Regions from separate parts of the Bradyrhizobium sp. HKCCYLRH2047 genome, predicted to be linked through region 2. Evidence: predicted binding sites of a transcription regulator. Region 2 holds the regulator's gene; the other holds the start of a gene.
What was found. Region 2 encodes PhoB, which activates phosphate uptake and scavenging genes when phosphate is short. Its sites were predicted from a motif close to TGTCATNNANCTGTCAT; they were not measured.
Positions count from the first base shown of each region.

Region 1: ACQR1D_RS09305 (UDP-2,3-diacylglucosamine diphosphatase) is a predicted target of PhoB. The motif match lies at 5,738-5,754, and genes of this name have one in related genera.

Region 1 covers NZ_JBNPUM010000003.1:435,608-442,886, forward strand. Annotated here, with positions in the region: gene ACQR1D_RS09285 (DUF3606 domain-containing protein) at 285-566, shown strand; gene glgX (glycogen debranching protein GlgX) at 591-2,825, shown strand; gene ACQR1D_RS09295 (tartrate dehydrogenase) at 2,922-3,995, shown strand; gene pyk (pyruvate kinase) at 4,167-5,585, shown strand; gene ACQR1D_RS09305 (UDP-2,3-diacylglucosamine diphosphatase) at 5,778-6,590, shown strand; gene ACQR1D_RS09310 (threonine ammonia-lyase) at 6,638-7,279, shown strand, end outside.
Region 2 covers NZ_JBNPUM010000008.1:214,105-221,383, reverse strand. Annotated here, with positions in the region: gene ACQR1D_RS20425 (HoxN/HupN/NixA family nickel/cobalt transporter) at 1-158, opposite strand, end outside; gene ACQR1D_RS20420 (trypsin-like serine protease) at 326-1,642, opposite strand; gene phoB (phosphate regulon transcriptional regulator PhoB) at 1,790-2,497, opposite strand; gene phoU (phosphate signaling complex protein PhoU) at 2,514-3,230, opposite strand; gene pstB (phosphate ABC transporter ATP-binding protein PstB) at 3,261-4,085, opposite strand; gene pstA (phosphate ABC transporter permease PstA) at 4,082-4,963, opposite strand; gene pstC (phosphate ABC transporter permease subunit PstC) at 4,967-5,965, opposite strand; gene pstS (phosphate ABC transporter substrate-binding protein PstS) at 6,063-7,073, opposite strand.

The DNA of each region.
Region 1 (7,279 bases), on a different contig from region 2:
AAGTAAGCGTGAAAACCATCGCGCGGGGAATGCCGGGATGTCTCGGCTGAACCTGTGGTGACTGCCGCCTGCTTTTTTTCTGCAGGCGGGCCATGGGGGCGGCCAGCTCCCGGCATTCCCCGTGCCCTCTGCCTGAGGCGAGGGTGACACGACTGACATCACTCGGGCGTAAGACGCCGCGAGACCAATGATTCATGTCCTCATCGCGGTCCTGGGCATGCCGGCGGCTCGCTTTGGGAACCAAATTCCGCAGCCGCGGTTAGCCCTCACGCAGGAGGATCCCAATGCGCCGTCCCAAAATCCAGCCCATCCGCAACAAGCTCGATCTCACCGATCGGGTCCAGGTCCGCATCGTCACGCGGAGGCTGCGCGTCACGCCGGCCGAGTTGACCGAGATCGTCGGCCGCATCGGCAATTCCATCGCCGCGATTTCGAAGGAAGTCCATCAGCAGCGCGCCAGCAAGCCGGCCGTCCCCGCGGATGTGCCGCCCGCTGAGGTGATTGCGTCCGTTGCAGCCACGGAGACCGCTGCCGTCGAGGTCGTTGCGGCATCCGAGACGCATTAGACAGCGCATTGCCAGGGGGCAGCAATGGATCAGATCACCGACAGGGCCGACGCCCTGACGCAGGCGGCGTTCAACCTGCGCAAGGCCAAGATCAGCGAAGGCCGTCCGTTTCCGCTCGGCGCGACCTGGGACGGTCTCGGCGTCAATTTTGCGATCTTTTCCGCGCATGCGACCAAGGTCGAGCTGTGCCTGTTCGACGACACCGGCGAGACCGAACTCGAGCGCATCGAGCTGCCGGAATACACCGACGAGGTGTGGCACGGCTATCTGCCGACCGCCCGTCCCGGCACGGTGTACGGCTATCGCGTGCACGGACCCTACGAGCCCGACGCCGGCCACCGCTTCAATCCGAACAAGCTCGTCATCGATCCCTATGCCAAGCAGCTCGTCGGCAACCTGCGCTGGGGCCCGGAGCTGTTCGGCTACCAGCTCGATCATGCCGACAAGGATCTGTCGTTCGACGGCCGCGACAGCGCGCCGTTGATGCTGAAGTGCCGGGTCATCGATCCCGCCTTCACCTGGGGCACCTCACGCAAGCCGGAAATTCCGTGGGAGCGGACGATCTTCTACGAGATGCACGTCAAGGGTTTTACCAAGCTGCATCCGCTGGTGCCCGAGGCCGATCGCGGCACCTTCGCCGGTCTCGCGCACCAGGACATCCCGGCCTATCTGCGCTCCCTGGGCATCACCTCGGCCGAGCTGTTGCCGATCCATGCCTTCATCGACGACAGCTATCTGGTCGACAAGGGCCTGCGCAACTACTGGGGCTACAACTCGATCGGCTTCTTCGCGCCGGAGCCGCGCTATCTCAAGACGCCGCTCGCGACCGAATTCAAGACCATGGTCAACCAGTTCCACGCCAACGGCATCGAGGTCATCCTCGACGTGGTCTACAACCACACCGCCGAAGGCAACGAGCTCGGGCCGACCCTGTCGTTCAAGGGCATCGACAATGCCAGCTACTACCGGCTGATGCCGGACCAGAAGCGCTACTACATCAACGACACCGGCACCGGCAACACCGTGAACCTGTCGCACCAGCGCGTGCTGCAGCTCGTCGCGGACTCGCTGCGCTATTGGGCGACCGAGATGCGGGTCGACGGCTTCCGCTTCGATCTCGCCACCATCCTGGCGCGCGAGCCCTACGGCTTCGACGAAGGCGGCAGCTTCCTCGACGCCTGCCGGCAGGATCCGGTGCTGTCCAGCGTCAAGCTGATCGCCGAGCCCTGGGACATCGGTCCGGGCGGCTATCAGGTCGGCCAGTTTCCGCCGGGCTGGGCGGAGTGGAACGACAAGTTCCGCGACACCGCGCGCGCGTTCTGGAAGGGCGACGGCGGCACGCTGGCCGATTTCGCCAAGCGCATCTCGGGCTCGGGCGATCTGTTCAACAAGCGCGGCCGAAGGCCCTGGGCGAGCGTGAACTTCATCACCGCCCATGACGGCTTCAATCTCAACGACCTCGTCTCCTACAACGAGAAGCACAACGAGGCGAATGGCGAGGACAATCGCGACGGCCACAGCAACAATCACTCGTGGAATTGCGGCGTCGAGGGGCCGACCGACGACCCCGAGATCACCGCGTTGCGCGAGCGGCAGAAGCGCAATCTGCTCGCCACGATGCTGCTGTCGCACGGCACGCCGATGCTGCTGGCGGGCGACGAGTTCGGCCATACCCAGAACGGCAGCAACAATGCCTATGCGCAGGACAACGAGACCACCTGGCTCGACTGGATGGGCATCACGCCGCAGGGCAGGGCGCTGCGCGAGTTCACGCGCAAGCTGATCGCGATGCGCAAGGCCTTCCCGATCCTCTATCGCAGCCGCTTCCTGGTCGGCTCGCACAATGAGGAGCTCGACGTCAAGGATGTGACGTGGCTCGATCCGTCCGGCGAGGAGATGACGACCGAGCAGTGGACCGATGATCACGCGCGCTGTTTCGGCATGCTGCTCGACGGCCGCGCCCAGGAGACCGGCGTCAAGCGGCGCGGATCGGACGCGACGCTCTTGCTGGTCTACAACGCGCATTACGACGTCGTGAACTTCACGCTGCCGTCCGTGCCCGAGGGCCACAACTGGCTGGCGCTGATCGATACCAACCAGCCGGATGCACAGCCGCAGTCGTTTCCGTTTGGCCACGTCTACGCGGTGACCGGGCGATCGCTGCTGGCCCTCGGCCTGTCCTCGGAGCAGCAGCCGATGCGCAGCCTGCGCCACGGCCTCGGCGCCCTGCTGGACATCGCGGAGGCGCCGCTGGGGTAGGGCGGCGACACAGCCCGGCGCCGGCTTGTCGTTCGCGGGATGTCGTGCAAAAGCTGTCCGGGTGAAACGCCCGGACAGAGGTCAAGAAAAGCTCAAATGCGCACCCATTCCATCGCCGCCATTCCCGCCGACGGCATCGGCCCCGAGGTCATCTCCGAAGGTGTCCGCGTTCTCGAGGCACTCGCCAAGCGCGCGGGCGACATCAGCTTCAACGTCAAGACCTTCGACTGGGGCTCGGACTACTACAAGAAGCACGGCGTGATGATGCCGGCCGACGGCCTTACCGAACTCAAGAAATTCGATGCGATCTATTTCGGCGCGGTCGGCGCGCCCGACGTGCCCGATCACATCACGCTGTGGGGCCTGCGGCTGCCGATCTGCCAGGGCTTCGATCAGTACGCCAATGTGCGCCCGACCAAGATCCTGCCCGGCGTGGCCTCGCCGTTGCGCAATGTCGGCGTCGGCGATCTCGACTGGGTGATCGTGCGCGAGAATTCCGAAGGCGAATATGCCGGCATGGGCGGCCGGGCGCATCGCGGCCTGCCGGAGGAGGTCGGCACCGAGGTCGCGGTCTTCACCCGCGTCGGCGTCGTCAGAATCATGCGCTACGCGTTCAAGCTCGCGCAGTCGCGGCCGCGCAAGTTCCTCACCGTCGTCACCAAGTCGAACGCGCAGCGCCATGGCATGGTGATGTGGGACGAGATCGCGACCGAGGTGGCGCGCGAATTCCCCGACGTGACCTGGGACAAGATGCTGGTCGATGCGATGACCGTGCGCATGACCCTGCAGCCGAAGAGTCTCGACACCATCGTCGCGACCAACCTTCACGCCGACATCCTGTCCGATCTCGCCGGCGCGCTCGCCGGCAGCCTCGGCGTCGCGCCGACCGGCAACATCGATCCGGAGCGGCGCTTCCCGTCGATGTTCGAGCCGATCCACGGCTCGGCGTTCGACATCACCGGCAAGGGCATCGCCAATCCGGTGGCGACGTTCTGGACCGGCGCGCAGATGCTCGAGCATCTCGGCGAGAGGGACGCGGCCGTGCGATTGATGGCGGCCGTGGAAAAGGTGTGTGCAGCCGGCATCCTGACGCCCGACGTGGGCGGCAAGGCGACGACCAAGGAGGTGACCGACGCCGTCATCGACGCGATCCACGGCTCCAACGTCTGAGGCGTGCCACTCTCTTGCACAATTTCGGCGTGTTCCGCGTCGCGCTTGCAATGGACGCTGCGGGGCGTATATCAGCGCTTCCGCTGCGTCCGCGCATGCTAATCACATGCATGTCATAGTGACGCGAGACACGGACTTAAGTGGCCTGGGCTTCAGGAGAAAGGACACATCATGCGTCGTCACCGTCGAGCCAAGATCGTCGCGACTGTCGGTCCCGCGAGCAATTCTCCGGAGATGCTGAAAGCGCTGTTCCTCGCCGGTGTAGACACATTTCGTCTCAATTTCAGTCACGGCACGCAGGCCGATCACGCCAGGGTCCATGCCGCGGTCCGCGCCCTCGAGAAGGAGGTGCAGCGGCCAATCGGCATCTTGATGGATCTGCAGGGTCCGAAGATTCGTGTCGGCACCTTGCGCGACAAGAAGATCCAGGTCGAAGCCGGCGAGACGATTCGGTTTGTCCTCAACGGCACCGAGGGCGACAAGACGTCGATTCCGTTGCCACATCCGGAGATCTTTGCGGCGGTCGCACCCGGTCACGATCTTCTGATCGATGACGGCCGCGTGCGGGTGCGCGTCATGGGCCTCGGCGACGACTGGATCGAAGCCAAGGTGATCGTCGGCGGCGCGATCTCCAATCACAAGGGCGTCAATCTGCCGGGCACGATTCTGGAGCTGTCGCCGCTGACGGCCAAGGACCGCTCCGATCTTGCCTTTGGGCTCGACCTCGGCGTCGACTGGGTGGCGCTGTCGTTCGTGCAGAAGCCGTCCGACGTGCTGGAGGCGAGGGGCCTGATCAATGGCCGCGCCGGCATCATGTCCAAGATCGAGAAGCCGGCGGCGCTGGAGCGCATCGACGACATCATCCAGCTGTCGGACGCGATCATGGTCGCGCGCGGCGATCTCGGCGTCGAGATTCCCAACGAGGACGTGCCGGGCAAGCAGAAGGAGCTGGTGCGCGCCTGCCGGCTCGCGGTGAAGCCGGTGATCGTCGCGACGCAGATGCTGGATTCGATGGTCGCGACGCCGACGCCGACCCGCGCAGAGGTCTCCGACGTCGCGACCGCGATCTATGACGGCGCCGACGCGGTGATGCTGTCGGCGGAATCGGCCAGCGGGCAATACCCGCGCGAGGCGGTCGCGATGATGGACAGCATCATCAAGGCAACCGAGGGCCACAAGATGTACCGCTCCATCGTCGAGGCGACGCAGCCGGGCGAGGAGCAGACCGCACCGCATGCGGTGGCGACCGCCGCGGCCGACCTGGCGTCGGCGATCCACGCCAGGGCGATCGTGGCCTATACGTCGAGCGGAACTTCGGCCTCCCGCGTTGCGCGCAAGCGGCCGAGCCTGCCGATTCTGGCGATCACGCCGAACGAGGACACCTCGCGGCGCATGTGCCTGTTGTGGGGCGCGCACAGCGTGCTGTCGCAGGACGTGCAGAACTACGAGGAAATGGTCGAGCGCGCGACCTTCTTTGCCGTGCAGGAGGAGTTCGCGGAAGCCGGCGACCTGCTCGTCGTCGTCGCCGGCATCCCGTTCGCGCAGGCCGGCACCACCAACAATCTGCGTGTCGTCACCATGCCGAGATAGGAGGCCGATTTTCCCTGTTCGCGCCGCCCGCCTGTCGCCTGATTGTCGCACCGCGCTGGTATCGCGGGGCAGTGACGAAGGACGTCGCGAGTCGTCGAACGAGCGGTGTCCGGTCGCGGTCCGGCAGGACGGGTTCTGCCAGTGAGGCCGTTCGTCATCGCGGTGTCATCAGGGGCTGTTAGGTGGGCGCGCATGGGACTTGAGACTGCTGGTGAAGAAAGCCCGGCTCGGCGCTTTCGGACGTTGTTCATCTCGGACGTTCATCTCGGAGCCCGCGGCTCGCAGGCCAATCTCCTGGTCGATTTCCTGCGCCACCATGATGCCGATACGATCTATCTGGTCGGCGACATCATCGATGGCTGGGCGCTCAAATCGAGCTGGCATTGGCCGCAGTCGCATAACGACCTGGTGCAGAAGATGCTGCGCAAGGCGCGCAAGGGCGCCAAGGTCGTTTACGTCCCCGGCAATCACGACGAGTTCCTGCGCGGCTACTACGGCACGCATTTCGGCGGCATCGACGTCGTCGAGAACATCGTGCACACCGGCACCGACGGCAAACGCTATCTCGTCATTCACGGCGACATCTTCGATCTGGTCGTGCAGAACGCGCGCTGGCTCGCCCATCTCGGCGACAAGGCCTACGATTTTGCGATCCAGATGAACCGGCTGGTCAACTTCTTCCGCCGCATGTTCGGCGTGCCCTATTGGTCGCTGTCGCAATGGGCCAAGCAGAAGGTCAAGAACGCGGTGAACTATATCGGCGCGTTCGAGACGGCACTGGCCTCCGAGGCGCGCCGGCATGGCGCTGACGGCGTGATCTGCGGCCACATCCATTGCGCCGTCATCCGCGACCAGGACGGCATCCGCTACATGAATTGCGGCGACTGGGTCGAAAGCTGCACGGCGCTGGTCGAGCACGAGGACGGCCGCTTCGAGATCCTCACCTGGACCGATCCGCAGCGGCAGCCGGCGCCGGTTCCGCAGCTGGCCGCCCGCGCCGCCTGACACCGGCTCCCTTGCCTCTCGGCAATCGGGCGCGGTAAAATCGGGGTATGACAGCTCATTCCCCGATCCTGCCCGTGACCGCCGCCGACATCGATGCGGCGGCACGCGTCCTCGCGCCCGTGGCCGTGCGGACCCTGCTGCTGCCGGCTCCCGTGCTCAACGAGCGGTTCAAAGCGAACGTGTTCGTGAAGCCGGAGGTGCTGCAGCGGACCGGCTCGTTCAAGTTCCGCGGCGCCTACAACAAGCTGGCGTCGATCCCGCAAGCAGCGCGCGGCAACGGCGTCGTCGCATTCTCCTCCGGCAATCATGCGCAGGGCGTCGCCCATGCCGCCACATTGCTGGGCATGGACGCCACGATCGTGATGCCCTCGGATGCGCCGGCGGCCAAGCGCGAGCGCACCAAGGCGTTCGGTGCCGACGTCGTGCTCTATGATCGCGACCGCGAGGACCGCGAAGCGATCGCGCGCGACATCGCTGCAAAGCGCGGCTCGACGGTGGTGCCGCCCTATGACGATCCCTTTGTCATCGCAGGGCAGGGCACCGTCGGCCGCGAGATCGCCGACGACCTTGCTGCGCTCGGCCTGTCGCCGGATCTGGTGATTGTGCCTGCTTCCGGCGGCGGGCTGCTTGCCGGCGTCTCGACCGCGGTGAAGGCGCGATATCCGCAGACGCAGATGATTGTTGCCGAG
Region 2 (7,279 bases):
ACGATGGCGGGCCGGTCGGCGTAGAGCGCGAATGCCCAGGCCCAGGCCACCGCATTGGCCGCGACCAGCCCAGCGACGAGCGCAACGGTCCTGCCGGGCTGCGACCGCCACCACAGCAGCCGCGGGGCACGAGGATGATCAATTGGAACAATCGTCATACTCGAACTATAGCAAGAGCCAGGCCAGTTCGGTAAAGCCCCGCTGCAGGCGAAAGCTACAGGAAAAAATCGGCTGCACTTGCCGGATCGCCCGCTCGCTTGGCAACCCGCTATCCAGTCGCGCACAGATCGTGACCAGCGGCGGGACCTCTCTCGTCCCCTCCCCCTCACCGCGCCGAGGCACTCTGCGCCGCAATCTCGCGCCGCACGACGGCCTCGAACTGGCTTGCGGGCGCGGCGAACATCAGCCGGGTCTCCTCGTGGAACGCCGAGAAGATGCCGACAACGGTCGGCTGCCCGCCGACCTCGGCCAGGATCGGCGAGCCCGAATAGCCGAAATTGGCGAGGCAATGCACCGTCAGCAGCCGGGCATCGCTGGTCATGCCGGCGCTGCAATTGCGCTGGCCGGTCGGCGAATAGCGGCGCTCCTGGCCGTAGCCGATCTCGGAGATGGTTCCGGCTGATGTCGCAGCCTGCAGTTCCTCGCGCGTCAGCGCCTTGACCGCGACCGGCTTCGACGGCAGCGCATCCTTCAGCACGATCAGCGCCCAATCGGCGGGCGAGCGGTCGAGCGACCATCTGTCGTGCCGGGTCGGGACGAAGTCCGGCGCCACGATCAGCTTGTCGGCGACCGACGATGCCGCCGGCGTGCCCCTGTTCATGCCGGCCAGGAAGCGGACATTGCCGGGGCTGACCTGCGCGACGCCGTTGAACACGCAATGCGCGGCGGTGAGCACGACGCGCGGCGCGACCAGAGTGCCGGTGCACCAGCCGCCGGTCGAGTATTGCGCGACGGTGACGACGCCGATCGACGACGCCGGCCACGAGGTGGGATCGACGACCTCGCCGATGTGGCGGTCGAGCCCGAGCAGTTGCTCCGGACGCGGAGCGGCGACGCCCGCCTCCGCCGATTCCGGCTTCGGCCGCCAGGCCGCAATGGCGCTCTGGGCCTGGACGCGCTGCGGCTCGGTCAGCTTGACCCTCTGCACGTCGCGGCCGGCCGATCGCACGCCGCTGCGACCCGCCATCACCAGCCAGGCGTAGCCCTGCACGACGTCCTGCTTCACGCCGCGACCGTCGAGCAGCATCAGGCCCAGCATGTATTGCGACTGGGCGAAGCCCTGCGCTGCCGCGCGGCTGAACCAGCGGCCGGCTTCGCCATAATTGCTCGCGACACCTTCGCCGTTGACATAGGCGATGCCGAGATAATGCTGGGCGACGGCGAGGCCCTGATCGGCGGCCTTGCGATACCACGCCAGCGCCTCGGCGGGGTTGCGCGGTTGGCCCCAGCCGAAGGCCTCCATGAAGCCGACGTCGAACTGCGCCCGCGCATCGCCCTTGGCGGCCAGCGGCAGCAGGCGGCGCATCGCCGCGGCGTGCTGTCCGTTTCCCGCCGCGGCGACCGCGTCTTCGAGCTCGGCGGCCGCGGCGCCCGCCGCGCTGCCGAGCAGCACGGCTAGAGATATGATGATGATCTTGATCAAGGGCGTCCGCTGGGACCGAAACATCGTGACGGGCCACGAAGCAGACACGATCAAGACGGCGGCGGCGTGGCCGAAAGCGGACCGCGATCTCCTCAATCGGGCCCCCTCGCGCCTCACACCTGCTTCATCCTCACGCCCGATCGCCCCTTACACCTGCTCGCTCTTGGCGAAGCGATCATCGAGCGCATAGCCGGCGCCGCGCACGGTGCGGATCGGGTCCTGCTCGCGGCCCGGATTGAGCAGCTTGCGCAGGCGGCCGATATGGACGTCGACCGTGCGCTCGTCGATATAGATGTCGCGGCCCCAGACGCTGTCGAGCAGCTGCTCACGGCTGAACACGCGGCCGGGATGCTCCAGGAAAAACTCGAGCAGGCGGTATTCGGTCGGGCCGAGATCGATCGGCCGTCCCGAGCGCGCCACGCGGCGCTTCTCGCGGTCGAGCTCGATGTCGCCATAGGACAGCACGGTCGCCAGCCGCTCCGGGCTCGCCCGCCGCAGCAGGCCCTTCACGCGCGCCAGCAGCTCCGGCACCGAGAACGGCTTGACGATGTAGTCGTCGGCGCCGGTCGCGAGGCCGCGCACGCGCTCGCTCTCCTCGCCGCGCGCGGTGAGCATGATGATCGGCAATTGCCGGGTCTCGGACCGCGCCCGCAGGCGGCGGCACAGCTCGATGCCGGACAGGCCCGGCAGCATCCAGTCGAGCACGACGAGATCGGGAACGCGCTCCTTCAGCCGTGTGTCGGCCTCGTCTCCGCGCGCCACCGTCTCGACCTCGTAGCCTTCGGCCTCGAGGTTGTAGCGCAGGAGCGTCGTCAGCGCCTCCTCGTCCTCCACCACCAGAATTCGGGCGCCCATGTCAGAACCGTCTCTCTCAGTTGCCGGGGATCGTCGATGCGAAGCTCGTCATGTCGCCCTTCGGGCGCTTGTCCATGATCTGCTGGCCTTCGATCATATAGAAGACGGTCTCCGCGATGTTGGTCGCGTGATCGCCGATGCGCTCGATGTTCTTGGCGCAGAACATCAGATGGATGCAGAACGAGATGTTGCGCGGATCCTCCATCATGTAGGTCAGGAGTTCGCGGAACAGCGAGGTGCAGATGGCGTCGACCTCCTCGTCGCCCTTCCACACCGTCATCGCCGCCGGCAAATCGTGCGCGGCATAGGCGTCCAGCACCGTCTTGACCTGCGACTGCACCAGGTCGGTCATGTGCTCGAGCCCGCGGATCAGCTTGAGCGGATGGAAGTCGCTCTCCAGCGCCGCGACGCGCTTGCCGATGTTCTTGGCGAGATCGCCGATGCGCTCCAGATCGGTGGCGACCCGCATCGCACCGACGATCTCGCGCAGGTCGACCGCCATCGGCTGTCGCCGGGCGATGGTAAGAACGGCGCGCTCCTCGATGATGCGCTGCAGCTTGTCGACCTCGGCGTCGGTGGCGACCACCTTCTGGCCGAGTGCGATGTCGCGCCGCACCAGCGCATCGACGGAATCGACGATCAGACGCTCGGCGAGGCCGCCCATTTCCGACACCAGCCGGGTGAGATCCTGCAGATCGCTGTCGAACGCCTTGGCGGTATGTTCACTGGCCATGATGATCTCCTGAAGTCAATGTCGTCGGCGTCAGCCGAACCGGCCGGTGATGTAATCCTGGGTCCGCCGATCGCTCGGCGAGGTGAAGATCTTGCTGGTGTCGTCGAACTCGATCAGCTCGCCGAGATACATGAAGGCGGTCTTGTCGGAGACGCGCGCCGCCTGCTGCATGTTATGCGTCACGATGGCGATCGTATAGTTTTCGGCGAGCTCCTGGATCAGCTCCTCGACCTTGGCGGTCGAGATCGGATCGAGCGCCGAGCACGGCTCGTCGAACAGGATCACCTCCGGCCGGACCGCCACGGTGCGCGCAATGCACAGCCGCTGCTGCTGGCCGCCTGACAGCGACAGGCCCGAAGCGTTGAGCTTGTCCTTGACCTCGTTCCACAACGCGCCGCCGCGCAGTGCCTTCTCGACCCGGTCGTCCATCTCCGACTTGGAGATCTTCTCATACAGCCGGATGCCGAAGGCGATGTTCTCGTAGATCGTCATCGGGAACGGCGTCGGCTTCTGGAACACCATGCCGACACGGGCACGCAGCAGGTTGAGGTCGAGCTTGGGATCGAGGATGTTGGTGTTGTCCAGCATGAGCTGGCCAACGGCGCGCTGGCCCGGGTAGAGATCGTACATCCGGTTGAAGATGCGCAGCAGGGTCGACTTGCCGCAGCCGGACGGGCCGATGAACGCGGTGACGCGGTTGGTCCCCAGCGACAGGTTGATGTTCTTCAGCGCGTGGTGATCGCCGTAATAGAAGTTCAGGTTGCGCGCGGTCACCTTGGCGGGGGCTTCCGGCAAAACCTTGCCGTTCAGCGCGGCGGGATTGGGCTGGCTGACGGATACGGACAGGTCGGTCATTTTGCGTTCCTCTCGGCGCCGAGAATGCGTGCACTGACATTCAGGGCGAGCACGGCCAGAGTGATCAGAAGGGCTCCGCTCCAGGCCAGCTGCTTCCAATAGGCATAGGGGCTCTGGACGAAGTTGTTGATGGTGACGGGCAGGTTGGCCATCGTCTTGGAGAGGCTGAGGCTCCAGAACTGGTTCGACAGCGCAGTGAACAGCAAGGGCGCGGTCTCGCCGGCGACGCGGGCGGTGGCCAGCAGCACGCCGGTGATCAGGCCCGAGCGCGCCGCGCGATAGGCGATGCGCCGGATCACCAGCGATCGCGGCAGGCCGAGCGCCGAGGCCGCCTCACGCAGCGGGTTGGGCACCAGCAGCAGCATGTCCTCGGTGGTGCGCAGCACCACGGGGATGACAATGACCGCCAGCGCCAGCGAGCCTGCGAGCGCCGAGAAGCCGCCCATCGGCACCACGACAGCGCCATAGATGAACAGGCCGATGATGATCGAGGGCGCCGACAGCAGGATGTCGTTGATGAAGCGGATCACCGAGGTCAGGCGGTCGTTGCGGCCGTACTCGGCCAGATAGGTGCCGGCGAACAGGCCGAGCGGCGCGCCGATGCCGACGCCGATGACCGTCATGATCAGAGAGCCGACGATGGCATTGCGCAGGCCGCCTTCGCTCGAGCCCGGCGGCGGGGTGTCGGCGGAAAACACTTGCAGGCTGAGGCCGGCGAGGCCGTTATAGAACAGCGTGAACAGGATCAGCGCCAGCCAGGTGACGCCGAACAGCGCGGCGGCGACGCAGAGGCCGCGGATCACGATGTCCCTGCGGCGTCGGCGCGCATAGATCGGATTGACCGGCGTATCGGCGGTGAGCGAATCTGCGCTGGACATGGCTTATTTTCCCGCCTTTGCTTGGAGCCGCATGAGCATCAGGCGCGCGCTCGCCAGCACGAAGAAGGTGAGCACGAAGAGCAGCAGGCCGAGTAGGATCAGGCTCGACTGGTGCAGGCCGTCGCTCTCCTGGAACTCAGAGGCAATGGCGGCCGAGATCGTGGTGCCCGGCGCGAAGATCGACGATGAGATCCGGAACGAGTTGCCGATGATGAAGGTCACCGCCATCGTTTCGCCGAGCGCACGACCCAGCGCCAGCATGACGCCGCCGATGACGCCGACACGGGTGTAGGGAATGACGACGCTGCGCACGACCTCCCAGGTGGTGCAGCCGACCCCGTAGGCCGCTTCCTTCAGCACCGGCGGGACGGTCTTGAACACGTCGACCGAGATCGAGGTGATGAAGGGCAGCACCATGATCGCCAGGATCAGCGAGGCGTTGAACAGACTGAGATAGGACGGCGGACCGGCGAAGATGTCCTGCAGCACCGGGATGCCGGAGCAGAGATTGATCATGAACGGCTGGAACGTGTAGGCCAGGAACGGGCCCAGAACGAAGAAGCCCCACATGCCGTAGATGATCGAGGGAATGCCGGCGAGCAGCTCGATCGCAATGCCGATCGGACGGCGCAGCCATTGCGGGCACAGCTCGGTGAGGAAGATCGCAATGCCGAGACCCACCGGAATCGCGATCAGCATCGCGATGAAGGACGTGACCAGGGTGCCGTAGATCGGGCCGAGCGCCCCGAGCACCGGCGGATCGGCCGACGGCGCCCAGCGCCGCGTCCACAGGAATTCGAAGCCGTAGGCCTTCATCGCCGGCCAGGCGCCGATGATGAGAGAGATGATGATGCCGCCGAGGATCAACAGGACCGAGATCGCGGCGAGCCGAGTGATCCAGTAAAAGGTGACGTCGCCAAGCTTGAAGGCACTGAGCGCGCGCGCCCGGTCGTAGGGCCCGGCAGCAGCCGCGATGTCGCCGACTTCGGTCTGAACCGCCATCTCTGCCAATTCCGCCCCCTGTTCCTTGGACACGCCTCAACCCCGGTAGCACCCCTCCCCCGGCGGCCGGGAGAGGGGAATTTTCGATACGTCCAGCTCAGCTCTTGATGTCGGCAGACCAGGTCTTCTCGATCAGCTTCACGACGCTGTCAGGCATCGGGATGTAGTCGAGCTCCTCGGCCATCTTGCCACCCTTCTCGAACGACCACTTGAAGAACTTGATCGCCTCGGCGGACGCGGCCTTGTCGGTCGGCTCCTTGTGCATCAGGATGAAGGTCGCAGCCGTCATCGGCCAGGACTTGTCGCCGGGCTGGTTGGCGAGAATCACGTAGTAGCCGGGGGCCTTGGTCCAATCGGCATTCGCGGCGGCGGCCTGGAAGGCCTCGACGGTCGGCTGCACGGTCTTGCCGGCCTTGTTCACCATGGCCGTGTAGGTCAGCTTGTTCTGCTTGGCATAGGCGTACTCGACATAGCCGATCGAGTTCTTGGTCTGGCCGATGTTGCCGGACACGCCTTCGTTGCCCTTGGCGCCGACGCCGACCGGCCACTCGACCGCGGTGTTGAAGCCGATCTTGCTCTTCCAGTCGGCGCTCGCCTCGGAGAGATAATAGGTGAAGTTGAAGGTCGTGCCCGAGCCGTCGGAGCGGCGGACGACAGCGATCGCATCGGACGGCAGCTTGACGCTGGGGTTGAGCTTCTTGATCGCGGCGTCATCCCACTTGGTGATCTTGCCGAGATAGATGTTGGCGAGCGTCTCGCCGTCCAGCACCATCTCGCCCGGCTTCACGCCCTCGAGGTTGACGACCGGCACGATGCCGCCCATCACCATCGGCCACTGTACCAGGCCGTCCTTCTCGAGCTGCTCGGCCTTGAGCGGCGCGTCGGTGGCGCCGAAGGTCACGGTCTTGGCCTGGATCTGCTTGATGCCGCCGCCGGAGCCGATCGACTGGTAGTTCAGACCGTTGCCGGTCTCCTTCTTGTAGGCGTCGGCCCACTTGGAATAGATCGGGAACGGGAACGTCGCGCCCGCACCGGTGATGTCGGCAGCGAACGCCGACGTCGATGCGGCGACCAAGCCGGCAGCGACGATAGCTTTGACGAAATTCATAGCTGGTCTCCATGCTCGGGAAGCGAAGCGCCATCTGCGCCCGATTGCGCTTCCCCGGCCGCTTTACGGGGCCTCAGTGTGGCTTTTATAAAGGTTCGATGACAGTCGGATGACAGTCACAAGCCGTTGATAATTCTTGATATTTAGAATTTGACCCGAGTTTTTACGGAGCGCGGGCGGGGTTTCATGCGGGCCTCCGCCCCTCG